3 regions of the Streptosporangium sp. NPDC051022 genome follow, and region 2 is predicted to be linked to each of the others. Evidence: riboswitches for the same ligand, from Rfam matches in the RefSeq annotation. Region 2 holds a riboswitch; each other region holds the start of a gene.
The links. A riboswitch is a leader RNA that binds a small molecule or an ion and turns the genes downstream of it on or off. The one in region 2 is predicted to bind cobalamin.
Positions count from the first base shown of each region.

Region 1: another riboswitch for cobalamin. It lies ahead of AB0N02_RS22200 (ABC transporter substrate-binding protein); the one in region 2 lies ahead of AB0N02_RS21315 (CbtB domain-containing protein).
Region 3: another riboswitch for cobalamin. It lies ahead of cobN (cobaltochelatase subunit CobN); the one in region 2 lies ahead of AB0N02_RS21315 (CbtB domain-containing protein).

Region 1 covers NZ_JBFBCF010000013.1:151,287-157,531, reverse strand. Annotated here, with positions in the region: gene AB0N02_RS22205 (iron ABC transporter permease) at 1-792, opposite strand, end outside; gene AB0N02_RS22200 (ABC transporter substrate-binding protein) at 789-2,006, opposite strand; cobalamin riboswitch at 2,178-2,359, opposite strand; gene AB0N02_RS22195 (DUF6875 domain-containing protein) at 2,494-3,096, opposite strand; gene AB0N02_RS22190 (sulfotransferase family protein) at 3,093-3,803, opposite strand; gene AB0N02_RS22185 (GNAT family protein) at 3,906-4,535, opposite strand; gene AB0N02_RS22180 (TauD/TfdA family dioxygenase) at 4,879-5,742, shown strand; gene AB0N02_RS22175 (M20 family metallopeptidase) at 5,867-6,245, shown strand, end outside.
Region 2 covers NZ_JBFBCF010000012.1:193,717-199,961, reverse strand. Annotated here, with positions in the region: gene AB0N02_RS21330 (putative cobaltochelatase) at 1-2,164, opposite strand, end outside; gene AB0N02_RS21325 (histidine phosphatase family protein) at 2,196-2,759, opposite strand; gene AB0N02_RS21320 (CbtA family protein) at 2,756-3,499, opposite strand; gene AB0N02_RS21315 (CbtB domain-containing protein) at 3,507-3,701, opposite strand; adenosylcobalamin (AdoCbl) riboswitch at 3,745-3,839, opposite strand; gene dop (depupylase/deamidase Dop) at 3,987-5,504, opposite strand; gene AB0N02_RS21305 (acyltransferase) at 5,589-6,245, opposite strand, start outside.
Region 3 covers NZ_JBFBCF010000054.1:16,769-23,013, forward strand. Annotated here, with positions in the region: gene AB0N02_RS45270 (precorrin-2 C(20)-methyltransferase) at 1-623, opposite strand, end outside; gene AB0N02_RS45275 (precorrin-8X methylmutase) at 629-1,255, opposite strand; gene AB0N02_RS45280 (precorrin-3B synthase) at 1,252-2,715, opposite strand; cobalamin riboswitch at 2,739-2,932, shown strand; gene cobN (cobaltochelatase subunit CobN) at 3,136-6,245, shown strand, end outside.

The sequences.
Region 1 (6,245 bases), on a different contig from region 2:
GAGAGTGCGCACCGTCCGGACTTTCACCCCCATCGTGTGAGCGTAGTTCTCCCCCAGCAGCAGCGCGTTGAGCGACTTGACTCCGGCCAGCGCCCCGGCCAGCGCGGCCAGGCACACCGGGGCGAACACCGCCAGATCCGCCCAGGTGGTTCCGGCGAAGCTGCCCAGGCCCCACATGATGAACTGCTGGGCCCGCTGCGGGTCGGTGTAGACCAGCAGCAGCGTGATCACCGAGACTGCGGCCGAGCCCACCATCACCCCGATGATCAGCAGGGTCACCACCGACCTGACCCGCCGCGACAGCACGAGCACCAGAGCCAGCACCGCCGCCGCGCCCGCCGAGGCGGCCACGACGACCCCGGCGCGGCCGAGCCCGGCCACACCGGCGGTGAACGCGCCCGCCGCCCCGCCCCAGCCGATGATGATCAGAGCCACGCCCAGGCTCGCGCCCGAGCTCACCCCCAGGATGTACGGCTCGGCCAGCGGGTTGCGGAACAGCGTCTGAAGCTGCACCCCCGAGGCCGACAGCGCCGCCCCGGCCAGGGCGGCGGTGATCGCGCGCGGCAGCCGTACCGTCCAGACGATCTCCTGGACTCCCGGATCGGCCGCGCCGTCGCGCACCAGCGCGCGCAGCGCCTGCTCCACCGGGATGGAGGTCGAGCCGAGCATGACCGCCAGCGCGAACGCGAGCGGCACGGCGATCGCCACACCCGACAGTACGGCCGTCCGGCGGCGGTTCACCACCGCCGCCGGACGAGCCAGGACGCTTCCGGTGACGGCCGGAGCCGTCACTTGATCATCTTCTGGTAGAAGGTGAACTCGTGACCCGGTTCCAGGTCGGGGTGCAGGATCGCGACCAGGTCGGCCAGGACCAGGTCGGGACGTGCGACGCCGCGCTCATAGAAGTCGTTGCCGCCGCCGGGTCCCAGCGCCTTGTTGGCCGACCAGACGTTCCCGGTCTCGAAGGCGCCGAACTTGGCGTAGCGGGCGTCGGACTTCTCCACGTCGGCCAGGGACTTCCAGTCGTTGACGGTGGCCAGCCAGACCTTGGCGTCCTTGGCCTTGGACAGGACGGCCTCCAGGTCCAGCGTCGTGCTGCCGGGGCCGGACGTCTGCTCCCACGGATAGGTGCCGCCCGCGTTCTTGATCAGTCCTGCGACGTAGCTGCCGCCGTTCGGCATCGACCACTGCCCCTGGTACATCTGCCCCGGCAGCGCCGTGACCGGGGTGGCCGCCTTGACCTTGGCCGCCAGAGCCGCGTAGTCGGCCTCGACCTTGCCGAAAACCTCGGCGGCCTTGGCCTCGGTGCCGGTCAGCGCGGCCATCACCTTGATCCACTCGGCCCTGCCCAGCGCGGTGGACTCCAGCCACTCGGCGTTGGCGACCACCGCGACCCCGGCCTGGCGCAGCGGGCCGTAGGACTTGTCCTCGGTGCCGCCGGTCATCAGCGCGTCCGGCCTGGCCGCGATGACCTTCTCTGTGTCCACCTCCCCTCCGGCGGCGTACTCGGTGATCGCCCCGGCCTTCACCTGTGCCAGCACCTCCGGTGAGGTGATGTATCCGGCCGAGGAGACCGCTTTGAGCCGGTCCAGCACGCCGAGCGAGGTGATGAGGGGCAGGTGGGTGGTCGAGGCGGAGTACAGGGTCCGGATCGGGGTCTGCACCGTCACCGCCCCGGCCAGCGCCCCCGTCAGCTGCGGGGCAGGTGTACCACAGCGCACCAGGACATACGTCTCCGGCTTGGCGCCCGGCGCGGGCTGCTTGACCGTGATCACCTGGTAGTTCCCGGCGTAGGTGAGGGTGACGTTCGTCGCGTGCTTCAGGGTCTGCTTGACCGGGAAGTAGTCCGTGCCCGCGTCATAGGAGGTGACGCAGCGGCCGTCGGCGGCCGCCGAGGACGGTGAGGACGCCTGGGGGGTACTCGGATCGCCGGTGCCGCAGGCGGTGACGGTGACGGTGAGCAGGACGGCGAACAGCGCGCCGCCGATCGGGCGGATGAGGCCCATCTGTGGTCTCCCGGGGACGGGCCGCGACCGCTGTTCCTCGACAGCGCCCGCGGCGGGTGAGGAGCCGGATCACCACAAGAGGCCCGTACCGCGGGCAGCGGAAAAGACGTCACGCCGGATGAGCGGCATGGCGACCACCGTTCCTCTCTTGGGGAGATCCGCCCCAATTCCTGTGAGGAGGCGACCGCGTGAGTCTCCTGGCTCTCGGGTCGAAGCTCGTCCCGGCCTTCCCACCCGCGCACGGGCAGTGGCCTGTTCGGGATTCGCTCGCCGATCACAGTGGCGGGACCGCACCGGATTCACACCGGTTTCCTCGTTCCGCCGTCGCCTGCGGCCGCATCATCTCACAAGCCCCGGAATGTTTCATAGGCGGGCGAAACCCGGATCTGTGAACGACGTCACCGGGTTCTGCCGCACGACACGTCCTGTCCGGCAGGCGGATCCGGTCCGGCGGCTCCCGGCCCGGGGCGTCTTCCGGCTTCCGGGGTCACAGGGGTGTCCGCCAGCGCTGACAGGCCTGTTCGTAGAGGGTGGTCAGGAACGCGTCGCGAGCCTGGCCGGTCTCGTAGCGCCGGCCGTACCTGTCGGCGTAGGCCGCGAACCACTCCCGGTCCTGATGCAGGAAGAGCAGGTCGTGGAAGGCCATGTTGCGCAGGGCCAGCATGGGGACAGGGGAACGCGCCACGGCGAAGGAGGGGTTCCTGGCCGCCGTCTCGGCACAGTCCGGATGGAACTGACCGAGCATCAGTCCACGCCGCACCATCCGGCGCTTGACCATGGCGTGCGCTTCGTCCAGCGCGCTCACCCGCTCCGGCGGCAGGCCGGCGATGACCGCGACCATCGCGTGCAGTGTCCTGTTGGGCTGGGCCCAGGCCATGACGGAGAACTCGTCGACCAGGTTCTCGATGAGCGCGGTCAGGTGGCCCGCGTCGCCGGGAGGGCCGATCCGGCGGGTGCTGAAGTGCAGGGTGCCGTTCTTGATCGCGGGCATGACGAACGGGCAGACCGGCCCGCTCCGCCCTATCTCTGGATGCGGGAGAGTGAGGAAGTCGTTGATCCATTCCCATCCCGCGGCCGCCTGGCCGATCATCGGATGGCCGCTCCCCCGACCGCGACCGTCTTGCGCAGTGTGAGCGTCCGCCACTGCCGCAGCGCCGCCAGACGCCGGAATTCGGCCGCGTCGTTGAGATGCGGAAACGGTTCGTCCGGGACGTCGGCGCCGAGGAAGTCGCAAAGCGGCCGCCAGCCCTGCGACACCTCGAAGACCAGGAGCCGGTGCCCGGGGACCCACGCGCGGACCTCCTCGTTGTGCCGCTGGAAGATCTCCATCGCGTACCGGGGATCCTGGAATCGGCCGTCGAAGACGCCGTCCCAGATCAGCCGGCGGCAGATTTCCCTGCGGCGCCGGATGGAGACCGAGAGTCTGTCCTCCAGCCAGGTCAGAGCGCCGCCGAGGCCGGGCTGGAGAGCGGTGTAACGGTAGATCGTCCTGTGGGCGCTGGCATACCAGCTTCGCGGGTCGCGAACGGTGAGCACCACCTTGGCCTCCGGATAGGTCTCCAGCAGCTGCCGCCAGAAGGCCGCCGCGGGCCAGTCCACCGCCGACCGGAAGCCGGTGAGCAACCGGCGCCAGTCGGGGGCCTGGCCGCGGGCGACGGCCGTCCACTCCGCCAGCAGGCGCGGATCCTCACCCAGCGACGACATGTGATGGCAGGGGCCGTATCCGAGCCGGGTCAAGGCGGCCTGCAGTGAATAGGTGCCGGTACGGCCAAGGCCGGCTCCGATGATCTCTACCATCACACATCCTCACGTACGGTTGGCATCTCTGGCTGAACAGCGGTCATCGCGGTGAGTCGGGCAGGCGCGTGCGGAACCTGCGGAAACGAACGGAAACGAGGGTCAGAGACCGAAGAGCGGGAGACACCGCTCCAGGTTGTGGATCTTGATGTCGTCCCGCGGCGCCCAGCGGGCCCGGGGCAGGCGGAAGCGGCGCCCGACCGCCGCCTCGCCCTGGCGGTCGACCACGTTGATCCCGTCCTGCAGGTAGTCGAACTTTCCGTAGACCGCGATCGAGGCGTGGTTGTCCGCGAACGCGACCGTCGTCATGTGTTCGGCGCGCAGTCCGGCGAAGGCCAGGTGGTGCACCACGGCACGCAGTTCGGTTCCCAGGCCCCGGCCCTGAAAGCCGCGCCCCAGCCAGGTGGAGGTCTTGACCTCGCGGGTGACGGGGAAGTCGACGGCCTTGAGCGCCTGCAGGCCGATCACCTGCCCCTCATGGATCACCGCGAAGCTGAGCGTCCACCGGCTCGGGGTGAACTCGGCCCATGAGCGGAAGCACTCCCGGACGGTGCTCCTGGCCCGCTGAGAGGGCTCGGCGGCCGACCACGGCACGATGAACGGCATGTCCCCCTCGTCGTGCACACCGCGGGCCGCCACGTCGGCGAGTTCGTCGAGCTCCGTCAGCGACGGGCTGCGGAGCTCCAGGCGGGGCGATGTGACAGACAGGTCGAAGAGTGGCCAGTTACGCACGTTTCCTCAATTGCTCGTCGCCGGACGCCGGGCGCCGCCGACGTGGCCATGCGTGCCCGATCGGCCGACCCGCTGGAGGCGCACGCGCCTCCCCTCCCGGCGCCAGGACGTCGCGGCCGAGACGGGATGACCGAGACGGGCCGATGACACGCTCTGTCTCGACCGGCCTGGGTGTTCTCGAACCTGTCCGCTCCTGGCCGCGCCGTGCGTGGTGCGAGCCCGGCATGACACCGCAACGCTACCATGAGTAACTATCTGATATCGAAGTGTGACGTCGACGTTTTCCGCGTCCGGCGTGAAGCGCCGCCCGAAGCCACGGCCGCAGACAAGACAGGTGCACACCATGACCTTCTCCGAAGCCTCGACCCTCCACCCGGCCTGGGCGCACATTCCCCTGCGGCCGTTCGGCGTCGAACTGATCGCACGTGCCCACGACGCCGGCACCGGGCTGCACCGGCTGCCCGCCGATTCGGTGCGGAGCCTGATCCGCGATCATCGCCTGATCGTCGTACGCGGATGGTGCGGGCCGGTCACCGAAACCGAGCTGGAGGGGTTCGCGGGCGCTCTGGGCACCCCGCAGCGCTGGGGCTCGCCACCCGGTAAGACCGTGCTCGACATCCGGACGCGGCCCAACCCCCGCAAGATCTTCGACGATTCGGGCTTCATGCCGATGCACTGGGACGGCGTCCACGACCCCACACCCGCACTGGAGATCTTCCAGTGCCTGCAGGCGCCTCCGGCTCACGAACCGGGGGCGACCCTGTTCTGCGACACCGCCGGAGTGCTGGCCGACGCCGATCCGGCCACCCGGGCCCTGTGGCGGAGCCTCACCTTCCGCTACGAGAGCCGGGAGGTCCACGAGCAGGGTGAGGTGGTGCACTCGGTCGAGGTGCCCCTGGTCACGGCACATCCGCAGCACGGCTTTCTCACGCTGCGCTTCCGCGAGCCCGTCCCCCGCACCGAGGGCGCCACACGCGTCAGGTCCACGCACCTGGACCGGGTTCCCGACGGGCACGACCCCGCGGACGTCATGGAGGGCATCCGCCGGGCCCTGTACGACGCCCGGCGCCTGTACCGGCACCGCTGGCAGGTCGGTGACCTGGTGATCGCCGACAACCACGCCCTGCTTCACACGCGTGAGCCGTACTCGCCGGCGGTCTCCCGCCACCTGCAGCGCGTAACCGTCCTGGCCGACCAGAACCGCTGACCGGGCCGAGGCCCGGCTTCGTCGCCGCGTCCCAACCTCGCGCGCCGACGTTGGCCGAAAGGACAGCTTCGCTCGCGGTGCGGTTCACGATGCTTGAGCGGTACGCCGATCGGAGGTACCCACCGTGACAGAACACCGCGCCGCGGCGAACGGCGAACCGCGACGGGCCGCCGCGGCGCCCGCGCCCCGCGAACAGGCGCGCGAGGCCGCGATGATCACCGACATGATCACCGACATCGAACGGCTCGTGCGCTGCGAGTCCCCGTCCGACGACCTGGCCGCGGTCGCCCGCAGCGCGGAGACGGTCGCCGAGGTCGGTGCCCGGCACCTGGGAGCCGAGGCCGAACGCATCGTCGTCGACGGCCGTACCCATGTCCGCTGGCGCTTCGGCCGCGAGCCGCGGGTGCTGCTGATCGGTCACCACGACACGGTGTGGCCGATCGGCTCGCTGGAGCGGCACCCGTTCGAGGTCCGCGACGGGGTGCTGCGCGGACCGGGATGCT
Region 2 (6,245 bases):
TCATGCCTGCCAGATCGGTGAGGTCGTCGAGGCGCACGCTCTGCGCGTCCATCCGCCGTGCCAGGGCTCCGGCCAGGCCGAGGCGGACGTGCCCGCTCTCACAGTCCACCACCACCGTGGCCACCCCGGCCAGCAGCCCGGCGGCCCGGTGGGACTCCTCGACGGTGCCCGAGGTGGCCCGCCCGTCGGTCACCAGGACCAGCAGCGGGCGCCTCGACGGGTCGCGCAGGCGCTCGACCCGCAGCACCTCGGCGGCGCGGAGCAGCCCGGCGGCCAGCGGGGTGCGGCCGCCGGTCGGCAGCTCGCGCAGCCGGGCGGCGCCGGCCTCGACGGAGGAGGTCGGCGGCAGCACCAGGTCGGCGCGGGTACCGCGGAAGGTGACCAGGCCGACCTTGTCGCGGCGCTGGTAGGCGTCCAGGAGCAGGCCGAGCACGGCGCCCTTGACCGCGCGTATGCGCTGCCTGGCCGCCATCGACCCGCTCGCGTCCACGACGAACAGCACCAGGTTGCCCTCCCTGCCCTCGCGCGCGGCCTCCCTGAGGTCCTCGCGCCTCAGCAGCAGGCCCGGCCCGCTCCTGCCACGCCCGGCCTGGTGCGGCGCGGCCGCCGCGACGGTCGCCGCCAGGTGAAGGGAGGCGGCCCGCCCCCGGGGAATCCTGGCGCCGACGGTACGGCCCAGGGGCGTGGCGGCCCTCGAACGCCGTCCCGGGGCTCCCGCGCCGAGGCCGGGAACGGTGAACAGCCGGGCCCGTCCCGCCGGATCGGCGTCGAAGACCCGCTCGTTCCCGGTGGCGGCCCGCGCCGCGCCGGACGCGGGAACGCCGGCGGGCTGATCCGCCCCCTCCGCCGTGTCCGCCGGAGGGGGCGCGCCGGGCTCCAGGTCCGGAAGCGTGGTGTTCCGGGGGCCGGGAGCCGGGCGGGAGGCGTCCTCCCCCGGAGTCTCCGGGGCGTCCGCCCCGGAGCCGTCGGCACGGTCGGCGCCGTCGGCGCCGTCTCCGTCACGGTCCCGGTCGCCGTCCGGGCCACTGTCCGGGCCGCCGTCTGGGCCGCCGTCCGGGCCGCCACCGGGGCCGCCCTCCGGGTCGTCGGGCTCCTCCGGATCGTCGGGGACCTGGTTGAGGAGGTCCTCCAGCCTCGACTCGTCCAGGCCGGGCGCGTCGAAGGGGTCGCGGCGGCGCCGGTGCGGCAGGGCGAGCCTGGCCGCCTCGCGGACGTCGTCGGCGGTGACGGAGGCGCGGCCCCGCCAGGCGGCGTGCGCGATCGCCGCCCTCGCGGTGACCAGGTCGGCCCGCAGCCCGTCCACCTCGAAGCCCGCGCAGACCGTGGCGATCCGCCGCAGCGCCGCGCCGGGCAGCGTGACGCCCGCCACCCGGGCCCGCGCCTCGGCGATGCGCTCGGCCAACGCCCGCTCCTCGTCCTCCCACCGGGCGGCGAAGGCGGCCGGGTCGGCCTCGAACGCCAGGCGCCGCCGTACCACCTCGGCCCGCTGGGACACCTCCCGCGACGCCCGTACCTCCACGGTCAGCCCGAACCGGTCGAGCAGCTGGGGCCGCAGCTCGCCCTCCTCCGGGTTCATGGTCCCCACCAGCAGGAACCTGGCGGCGTGCCGTACCGAGACGCCCTCCCGCTCGACGTAGCAGGTGCCGAGCGCGGCGGCGTCGAGCAGCAGGTCGACCAGGTGGTCGTGGAGCAGGTTGACCTCGTCGACGTAGAGGACGCCCCGGTGCGCGCCCGCCAGGAGCCCCGGTTCGAAGGCCTTCACCCCCTCGGTGAGCGCCCGCTCCAGGTCGAGCGAGCCCGCCAGGCGGTCCTCCGAGGCACCGACCGGCAGTTCGACGAGCCTGGCGGGCCGTACGGTGCCGGGCCCGGCGGCCCGCGACGGCGCGCTCTCCGCCTCGTGGGGCCCGTCTGGACATTCGGGGTCGGGGGCCGCGGGGTCGCAGGAGAAACGGCAGCCGCGTACCACCTCCACCGGCGGCAGCAGCGCCGCCAGCGCCCGCACGATCGTGGACTTGGCGGTGCCCTTCTCCCCGCGGACCAGGACCCCGCCGACGCCGGGGGAGACGGCGTTCAGGATCAGCGCGAGCTTGAGGTCCTCCGATCCCACGATCGCGGTGAAGGGGTAGCGCGGGTGACGCACCTTCGAGGCCTCCCTTGATGTCATCTGATGTCGCCGGGTCACCGGCGGGGTGTCGTCATGCGGGGTAGCTCAGCCGCCAGCGTCCGGCCCGCCCGGTGAGCTCGACCCGGGCCAGCGGGGCCACGTCGACGCGCCAGAAGGCGGAGGCCGGGGCGCCCACCGCGTGGACGACCGCGGCGCGGACGACCGCGGCGTGGGTGACGGCGACGGTCCGGCCCGGCTCCAGCGCCGACAGCCAGCCCGCCACCCGGCCGAGGAGATCGATGATCGACTCCCCTCCGTGCGGCGCGGCGGCGGGATCGGTGAGCCAGGCGGCGAGGGCCTCCGGCTCGGCGGCCTCGATCTCGGCGAGCGTCCTGCCGCTCCACCGGCCGTAGTCGCAGTCGGCGAGCAACGGGTCGGGCTCGGCCCGCAGGCCGAGGGCCTCGGCCGTCTGGGCGCAGCGCAGCTCGCCCGCCCGGACGGCGCGGGCCGGGCCCATCGCCGGAGCCAGGGCCTCGGCGCGGCGCAGGCCGGGTCCGTCGAGCGGTTCGTCGCCCGGGAACGCGGCCCGTGCCGTCGCCCGCGTCGAGGCGTGGCAGATCAGCAGCAGGCGGGTGACCCCCGAGAGGGGTCTCACACCGGGCTGCGCCTGCGCGCGGCGAAGGCGAAGAGCGCGCCGACGCCGAGCCAGAACACCGCCTGGGTCCCGAGGGAGGCGATGCGGAAGTCCCACAGGAGGTCGGCGGGGAAACCGTCCGGCACCTCGTTGATCCCCGGCAGCAGGATCCAGGCCGCCACGACCGGCACCAGCAGGGCGGCGCCGCTGGCCAGCCAGCGCAGCCACGGCTCGCCCGCGGAGAGGTACCGGTAGGCGGCGGCGCCCGCGCCCACGGAAAGGATCCCGATGACCACGGCGGCCAGGTAGAGCACCGTGCGCTGGTCGATCGTCTCGGGGTCGCCGACGGCCGGCGGGTTGGCGGGATACTTCAGGAAAGGGATGAGGACGATCGCGACGAACGCCGCCGCCGCGAGGGTGACCGCGAGCAGCGGCTCCGAGCGGGGACCGGCCCGGCCGCGCACCGCCGCGTAGGCGAGGGCGAACAGGCCGCCGACGGCCAGGCCGTACAGGGCGAGGGCCAGGAAGAGACCGAACCGCTGGCCGTTCCTGCTGACCAGCTCCTCTTCCCCGTGGGAGTCGGCGGTTGCGGCCGCCTCGTGCGAGTGGGACTCACCGGCCGGGGAGGCGGCCGCGGCCGCCTCCTCCAGCGCGATGGCCCGGTCGATGCGCGGCTCGCCCACGGTGTAGGCGAAGACCGCGGCGAACAGCCCGGCGAGCAGCCCGACGAGCATGCCCCTGACGATGAGTTTGATGATCACGTGTGGCTCAGTGGCAGGGGACGCCGAGCAGGTGACGACCGTCGTGCATGAGTTCGTGCAGGTAGTTTCCGGCCTGCGAGATCGCTCCCTGGTCGAAGGCGACCAGGTAGGCGATGAGCAGCAGCACCGGTACTGCGAGCAGCCAGCGGGTGAGTGAGATCCAGGGGATGGGCTGGGCGTACGGAGCAGAGATCTGGCTCACGGCCACCTCCTTCGGGATTGACGCGTCCCTAGTCGTAAGGTCGGTGGCGGCCGAGTGACCTGGCTTCCAGCCCCGGAAGGGCCGGTTACAGTGGCGCGACCGCACCGGAATCTCACCGGATTTCCCTCGCACCGCCACAAAACACCCGGAACGTATCCCGGTTCCCTACGTTCCGTCAATCCAGGTGACGCCCGGCATCCCATCCGAATCCACGATCCGGCGCCATGATCCGCGGCCTTCCCGCGGAAGGCGTCCCTGCCGGGGACCCCCTCCGCGGGCGGGCCCTCACTGCTCGCCGGTGAGGGCGGTCACCAGGTCGGCGGCGGTGCGGCAGCGGTCGAACAGCTCGCCGACGTGGGCCTTGGTACCGCGCAGCGGCTCCATGGTCGGAACCCGCTGCAGGGACTCCCTCCCGGGGATGTCGAAGATGACCGAATCCCAGGAGGCGGCGGCGACCGACTCGCTGAACTGGCTCAGGCAACGGCCGCGGAAGTAGGCCCGGGTGTCGCTGGGCGGGGCCTCGATGGCCCGCTGGACCTCGTCCTCGGTCACCAGGCGCTGCATCCGGCCCCGGGCGACCAGCCTGTTGTACAGGCCCCGGTCGGGCCGGATGTCGGAGTACTGCAGATCGACGAGCTGCAGGCGCGGGTGGGACCAGGCCAGGCCGTCACGGGCGCGGTAGCCCTCCAGCAGCTCCAGCTTGGCCACCCAGTCGAGCTCCCGCGACAGCTGCATCGGGTCCTCGGCCAGGCGGGTGAGAACGGACTCCCAGCGGTCCAGGACGTCCTTGGTGAGCTCGTCGACGCCGTTGCCGCTGCGCTCCTCGGCGTACTTGCGCGCCAGCTCCAGGTACTCCATCTGGAGCTGCACCGCCGTCAGCCTGCGGCCGTCGCGCATCGAGATCTCGTACTTGAGCGTCGGGTCGTGGGAGACCGCGCGCAGCGCCTGGACGGGGTTGTCGACCGCCAGGTCGCGGGTGAAGTAGCCGTCCTCGATCATGGCGAGGACCAGCGCCGTCGACCCCAGCTTCAGGTAGGTCGAGATCTCCGACATGTTGGCGTCGCCGATGATGACGTGCAGCCTGCGGTACTTCTCCGGGTCGGCGTGGGGCTCGTCCCGGGTGTTGATGATCGGCCGCTTGAGCGTCGTCTCCAGCCCGACCTCGACCTCGAAGAAGTCGGCCCGCTGGCTGATCTGGAAGCCCTCGCCGCGCGAGTCCTGCCCGATGCCGACCTTCCCCGCCCCGGTGACGACCTGCCGGGAGACGAAGAACGGGGTCAGGTGCCTGACGATGTCGGCGAACGGCGTGGCCCGCCGCATCAGGTAGTTCTCGTGGCAGCCGTAGGAGGCGCCCTTGTTGTCGGTGTTGTTCTTGTAGAGCTGGATCGGGGCGTTGGACGGGATGGCCGAGGCGCGGACCGCGGCGTCGTGCATGACCCGCTCCCCCGCCTTGTCCCAGATCACCGCCGCCCGCGGATTGGTGCATTCGGGAGTCGAGTATTCGGGATGGGCGTGATCCACGTACAGCCGGGCCCCGTTGGTGAGGATCACGTTGGCCAGACCCAGGTCCTCGTCGGTGAGCTGGCTCTGGTCGGCCACCTCCCTGGACAGGTCGAAACCCCGGGCGTCGCGCAGCGGGTTCTCCTCCTCGAAGTCCCACCGTGCCCGCCTGGCTCTGGCCGCCGAGGCCGCCAGATAGGCGTTCACCACCTGGGAGGAGGTCACCATCGCGTTGGCCCCCGGCTGTCCGGGCACGGAGATGCCGTATTCGGTCTCGATGCCCATCACCCGCCGTACCGTCATGCGCACCCTCTGTTCATCCGACTGAGTTCTCCGCCGTATATATCCCCGACCCTAGACCCTTCACTATGCCCGGTGACCATACAGTTATGGCACAGAGGCCTTTTCGCCCGCGGCGAAGGGCTCGGCGGGCGGGGCGGGGAACGCTCCCCGGCCGGGCGGATCGGGCGTGGGGGCGGGCGGACCGGCCGCCGCGGCCCGGCGCCGCCGCCTGGCCTTGACGAACTCCTGCACGGGCCGCTCGGCGACCCGGTGGACGACGTAGGACAGGGCCATCGTGACCAGTACGGTGACCAGCGCGGTCAGCCAGGGGGGAAGCGCGTCCCGCAGGGCGGGCACGAGCACCACCGCGACCGGCGTGTGGAAAAGGTAGAGCGGGTAGGTGAGGGCTCCCAGCACGACCAGGCCGCGCCAGCGCAGCCGGCTCAGCCAGCCCAGCGCCACCATCGCCATCAGCACGTAGAAGCAGGCGACGGTCGCCACCACCGCCCAGTCGGCCGCGGGCATCGCCTCGCGGCCCGCCGCCTCGATCCGGCCGGCGACCCTGGCCAGGGCCGCGTCCACCGCCAGGCCGCCGCTGATCCCGGCCACGCACCACAGCACCACTTTCGGCCCGAACCTGGTCATCAGGTAGAAGGCCATGCCCGCCACGAAGTACGGCGCGTACTTCGGCATCACGATCAGCTGCACCCACTCGTTCTCGGCGAGCCCGAGCACCCCTGCCGCCACGGCCGCCAGCAGCCA
Region 3 (6,245 bases), on a different contig from region 2:
CGTTCCACGTACCAGGCCTCGTCGAGGCGGCCCGCCTCGGCCAGCGCGTCCCGCACCTTGGTGAACGTCCGGCCGAGCTTGAGGATCGCCGCGGAGTCCGTGGTGGCGAGCCGTTCGGCGATGACCTCCGCCGGGAGCGTCCCCGGCAGCACGGTCAGGATCTCGTCCCGCTCGACCAGCGGCCTGCCGAGGACGGCCGCGGCGCCGCTCACCGAGGTCACGCCGGGAACGACCTCGGTGACGTAGTGGTGGGCGAGACGCTTGTGCATGTGCATGTAGGAGCCGTAGAAGAGCGGATCGCCCTCGCACAGCACCACCACGTCGCGGCCCGCGTCCAGGTGGGCGGCCAGCCGAAGCGCGCAGTCGGCGTAGAAGTCGTCGATGGCGCCCTGGTAGCCGCCGGGGTGGTCGGTGGTCTCGACGGTGAGCGGGTAGATCAGGGCTTCCTCGATCTGGCCGTCACGCAGGTACGGCGCGGCCACCGAGCGGGCGATGCTCCTGCCGTGACGGGCACTGTGGAAGGCGATCACGTCCGCCTCCCCGATGAGCCGGGCGGCCTTGACGGTCACCAGCTCCGGATCACCGGGTCCCAGCCCCACTCCCCAGAGCCGTCCGGCCTGCATGTCGCTCACTCGTCCTCACTCGCGATCGCGTTGACCGCGGCGGCGGTCATCGCACTTCCGCCCCGGCGCCCGTGCACGACCAGGTACTCCAGGCCCGCCGGGTGTTCGGCGAGGGCCTGCTTGGACTCGGCGGCTCCGATGAAACCGACCGGGACGCCGAGCACGGCCGCCGGTCGCCCGGCACCCTCATCGACCATCTCCAGCAGCCGGAACAGCGCGGTCGGGGCGTTGCCGATCGCGACCACCGCCCCTTCGAGGCGGTCGCGCCACAGTTCGAGCGCGGCGGCGCTGCGGGTGGTGCCGAGCCGTTCGGCCAGCTCCGGCACCCCGGGGTCGCCCAGCGTGCAGATCACCTCGTTGTCCGCGGGCAGGCGGCGGCGGGTCACCCCGGAGGCGACCATCATCGCGTCGCACAGCACCGGCGCGCCCGCGCGCAGGGCGGCGCGGGCGGAGGCCACCACGCCGGGCGACCAGCCGAGGTCGCCGACCAGGTCGACCATCCCGCAGGCGTGGATCATACGGACCGCCACCTGGGCGACGTCCGGGGGCAGGCCGTCCAGGTCGCTCTCGGCGCGGATGGTGGCGAAGGAACGCCGGTAGATCTCCGCGCCGTCACGGACGTAGTCGATCACGTTTCCCCTCTCAGGGCCGTCACCACGGCCGTGGTCTCTTCGATGTCCGCGCAGTTCAGGCTTCTGCCGTCCAGATCGATCCGGTAACCGGCGGCGGTGGCGACCACGTCGGCGACCCGCCCCCTGGGACGACCGCAGCGCCGTTCGCAGCCCGCCCAGTGCACGGGGAGCGTACCGGTGCGCGGCGAGCCCGCCGCATCCGGGGCCGTGACCGCGGGGGCGGCCACACCGGCGGCCACATCAATGGTCACATCAATGGTCACATCGACGGTCGTGTCGGTGGACATGGCGGCGGTCGTGTCGGTGGACATGTCGGTGGACATGGTGGCGGACATGGCCCTGGTCGCGTCCGCCCGCACGTCGGCCAGCGACTTGGCGCAGCCGGGGCGGCCCGTGCAGGCCGTCACACCCGTCCACGGAGAGCCGGGGTCGACGACCAGACCCACCTTTCCGGCCAGGGCGGCGGCCCCGGCGGCCTCGGCGGGGGTCAGGCCGGGCAGGACCACGCCGCGCCACGGCGTCAGCCGTACCCCGGCGGGGGAGGCCAGGTCCGCCAGCAGCCCCGCCTGGGCGGAGGTCAGCCGTCCCAGCGGCACCGCGACCCCGAGCACCGCCGGACCTTCCGGCTCTCCGAGGATTCCCACCGGTTCCCACCCGGTGGGCGCCTGCGCGCGAGGCAGGAGCGGGCTCGTCCGCCCGGCCCCCACGGCGGAGCCGACCCGGACGGCGACTCGGACGGCGATCCGTTCGGCGCAGCCGGGCAGCTCGCCGATCCGCCAGGCGCGCGCCCGCCGGACCTCGGGCTCGGCCAGGAACGCCTCGGCGGCGGCGAGCAGGGCGGTCACCGCCGAGCCGATCGGCACGCGCAGGCCGCTGTCGGTGCCCGCGAGGATCAGGGCGGCCTCGCCGGGGCCGGTCGGCAGGATTCCGGCGTCGGGGTCGAGCCAGGCCACGTCGCCCCGGCCGTCGTCGAACGCGAACAGGAAACGCCCCGGCAGACCGGCGAGCGCGGGCGTGCCGCAGAGCCGCCGGTCCAGGTCGGAGACCAGCGGGCTCACGTCGAGCATCCCCCGGCCGTCGCACCCGGTCAGAGGGGAGGCGAGGATGTTGCGGACCCGCTCGTGGGTGGCCGAGGGCAGCAGCCCCGCGGCCGCCATGCGGGCCGCGAAGCCACCGTCCGCGAAATCGGTGTCCGTGAGGTCACCGCCCGTGGAGTCACCGTTCGCGTGACCGCCGTCCGCGCCGAGCCCGCGCACCTGGACGTTCGCGCGGGAGGTCAGTTCGATGACGCCGCTCCCGCAGGCCGAGGCGGCGTCGGCGAGCTCCCGGAGCTGGGAGGACGTCAGCCGTCCCCCGGGCACCCTGATCCGCGCCAGGCCGCCGTCGGCGGCGGCGTGCACCTGGAGGGCACCCGGGCACGCGTCAGGCCGCGATCGCCCGGAGAAGTCGCCAATGAACACGCTGAGGATGTTAGCTCCAGTTTCTTGCGAGGAACCTCGCTGCCGTAGTCTCATCGTTGGCGACGGCAAAGGGAGGAAGCCGGTGTGAATCCGGCGCGGTCCCGCCACTGTAACCGGGGAGCGAACCCCATCCAGGCCACTGTCCGACCGACGGACGGGAAGGCTGGGGGGAGCGTCGATCCGGGAGCCAGGAGACTCCAGCCGTCGTAGCCGACGACGACCCGGGGCGAGGACCCCGAGGGAGGAAGCCCCCGTGCGCTGTTCGCCGTTCCCCTGCCGGCCCGTGACACCGCAGAACCCCGCCGCCCCGCCCGCCGTACGGCCGGGCCGTGTCACTTCGCCCGCCGTACGGCCGGGCCGCGCCGCCTCGCCCGGCGTGTCCCCGTGCCGCGCCGTCCCGCCCACCGCGGAGGGCGACGCGTGATCCTTCTGCTCTCCACCTCCGACACCGACCTGCTCAGCGCCCGCGCGAGCGGCGCGGACTACCGCCTCGGCAACCCCGCCAGGCTCACCGCGCAGGACCTGCCGCCCCTGGTCGAGGGCGCCGACCTGGTCGTGGTCCGGCTGCTCGGCGGGCGCCGCGCCTGGGAGGAGGGCCTGGACGCCCTGCTCGCCGGACCCCTGCCCGTCGTCGTGCTCGGCGGCGAGCAGGCGCCCGACGCCGAGCTGATGGAGCTGTCGACCGTGCCCGGCGGGGTCTGCGCCGAGGCGCACGCCTACCTCGCCCACGGCGGCCCGGCCAACCTCGCCGAGCTCGCCCGGTTCCTGTCGGACACCCTGCTGCTGACCGGGCACGGGTTCGCCGCGCCCGCCCCGACCCCCGCCTGGGGCGTGCTGGAGCGCGAGGCGCGCCGCCAGGACGGCCCCGTCGTCGGGGTGCTCTACTACCGAGCCCACCACGTCGCGGGCAACACCGCCTTCGTCGAGACCCTCTGCTCGGCCGTCGAGGACGCGGGCGCCCGCGCGCTGCCCGTCTACTGCGCCTCCCTGCGCAGCGCCGAGCCCGGCCTGCTGGAGACCCTGCGCACGGTCGACGCCCTGGTGGTGACCGTGCTCGCCGCGGGCGGCACCCGCCCGGCCACCGCCTCGGCCGGTGGCGACGACGAGGCCTGGGACGTCGGCGCGCTCGCCGAGCTGGACGTGCCGATCCTGCAGGGCCTGTGCCTGACCGGCGGCCGGGCCGCCTGGGAGGAGAACGACGACGGCCTGTCCCCGCTCGACGCGGCGACCCAGGTCGCGATCCCCGAGTTCGACGGGCGGATCATCACGGTGCCGTTCTCCTTCAAGGAGATCGACGGGGACGGCCTGACCGTCTACGTCGCCGACCCCGAGCGCGCCGCGCGGGTGGCGGGCATCGCCGTACGGCACGCCACGCTCCGGCACGTCCCGCCCGCCGAGCGGCGGATCGTGCTGATGCTGTCGGCCTACCCCACCAAGCACTCCCGGATCGGCAACGCGGTCGGCCTCGACACCCCGGCGAGCCTGGTGCGGCTGCTGGCCGCGATGCGCGAGCGGGGCTACGACATCGGCGCCGAGGGCGAGCTGCCAGGCGTGACCGAGCAGGACGGCGACGCGCTGATCCACGCCCTGATCGCCGCGGGCGGGCAGGACCCCGACTGGCTCACCGAGGAGCAACTCGCCGGCAACCCCGTTCGCATCGCGGCGGCGCGGTACGCCCGGTGGTACGCCACGCTGCCCGAGGACCTGCGCTCCGACGTGGAGGAGCACTGGGGATCCGCGCCGGGCGAGCTGTTCGTCGACACCTCCCGGGATCCGGACGGCGAGATCGTGCTGGCCGCGCTGCGCGCGGGCAACGTCGTGGTCATGGTGCAGCCGCCCCGGGGGTTCGGCGAGAACCCCATCGCGATCTACCACGACCCCGGCCTGCCGCCCAGCCACCACTACCTGGCGGCCTACCGCTGGCTGGCCGACGGTTTCGGCGCGCACGCCGTGGTGCACGTGGGCAAGCACGGCAACCTGGAATGGCTGCCCGGCAAGTCGGCGGGCCTGTCGGCCTCCTGCGGCCCGGACGCCGCGCTGGGAGACCTGCCGCTGATCTACCCGTTCCTGGTCAACGACCCCGGCGAGGGCACCCAGGCCAAGCGCCGCGCCCACGCGACGCTGGTCGACCACCTCGTCCCGCCGATGGCCCGCGCCGACACCTACGGGGACATGACCAGGCTGGAGCAGCTCCTCGACGAGCACGCCTCCATCGCCGCGATGGACCCGGCGAAGCTGCCCGCGATCCGCGCGCAGATCTGGACCCTGATCCAGGCCGCCCGGCTCGACCACGACCTCGGCATCGAGGACCGTCCGCACGACGCCGAGTTCGACGACTTCCTGCTGCACGTCGACGGCTGGCTGTGCGAGGTCAAGGACGTCCAGATCCGTGACGGCCTCCACGTGCTGGGCGCGGCGCCCGAGGGCGCGGCGCGCGTCGACCTGGTGCTCGCCATCCTCCGCGCCCGTCAGATGTGGGCCGGTGGCCAGGCGCTGCCCGGGCTCCGCGAGGCCCTGGGGCTCCGCGAGGACGGTACGGCGGGCCGCCTGGGCACCGACGAGGCCGAGACGCTGGCCAGATCGCTGGTCGAGGCCATGGAGGAGCGGGGCTGGGACCCGGAGGCCGCCGCCGAGGTGGCCGCGACCGTGCCGGGAACCGCCAGGACGGGGTCTGCCCCGGACACCCCGGATACTCCGGATACCCCGGACGCTCCGGATGGCGGGGCCGGTTCCGGGCAGGTCGAACGCATCCTGAGGTTCGCGGCCGAGGAGGTCGTGCCCCGGCTGGCGCGCACCACTGACGAGATCGGCGCGATCCTGCACGCCCTCGACGGCGGGTACGTCCCGGCCGGGCCGAGCGGGTCGCCGCTGCGCGGGCTGGTCAACGTGCTGCCCACGGGCCGCAACTTCTACTCGGTCGACCCCAAGGCCGTGCCGAGCAGGCTGGCCTGGGAGACCGGGCAGGCGATGGCCGACTCCCTCCTGGAGCGCTACCGCGCCGAGACCGGCGACTGGCCGCGCTCGGTCGGCCTGTCGGTGTGGGGGACCAGCGCCATGCGCACGGCCGGCGACGACGTGGCCGAGGTGCTGGCGCTGCTGGGCGTGCGTCCGGTGTGGGACGAGGCGTCGCGGCGGGTCACCGGCCTCGAGCCGATCCCGGCGGAGGAGCTCGGCCGCCCCAGGGTGGACGTCACGGTCCGGATCAGCGGATTCTTCAGGGACGCGTTCCCGCACGTGGTGGCCATGCTGGACGACGCCGTACGGCTGGCCGCCGCGCTGGAGGAACCCGAGGAGCGCAACTACGTCAGGGCGCACGTGCTGGCCGACACCCGCGAGCACGGCGACGAGCGCAGGGCCACGATGCGGATCTTCGGCTCACGGCCGGGTGCCTACGGCGCCGGGCTGCTGCCGCTGATCGACAGCCGCAACTGGCGCGACGACGCCGACCTCGCCGAGGTGTACGCGGTGTGGGGCGGTTTCGCCTACGGCAGGGGCGTCGACGGTGTCCCGGCCAGGCGGGACATGGAGAC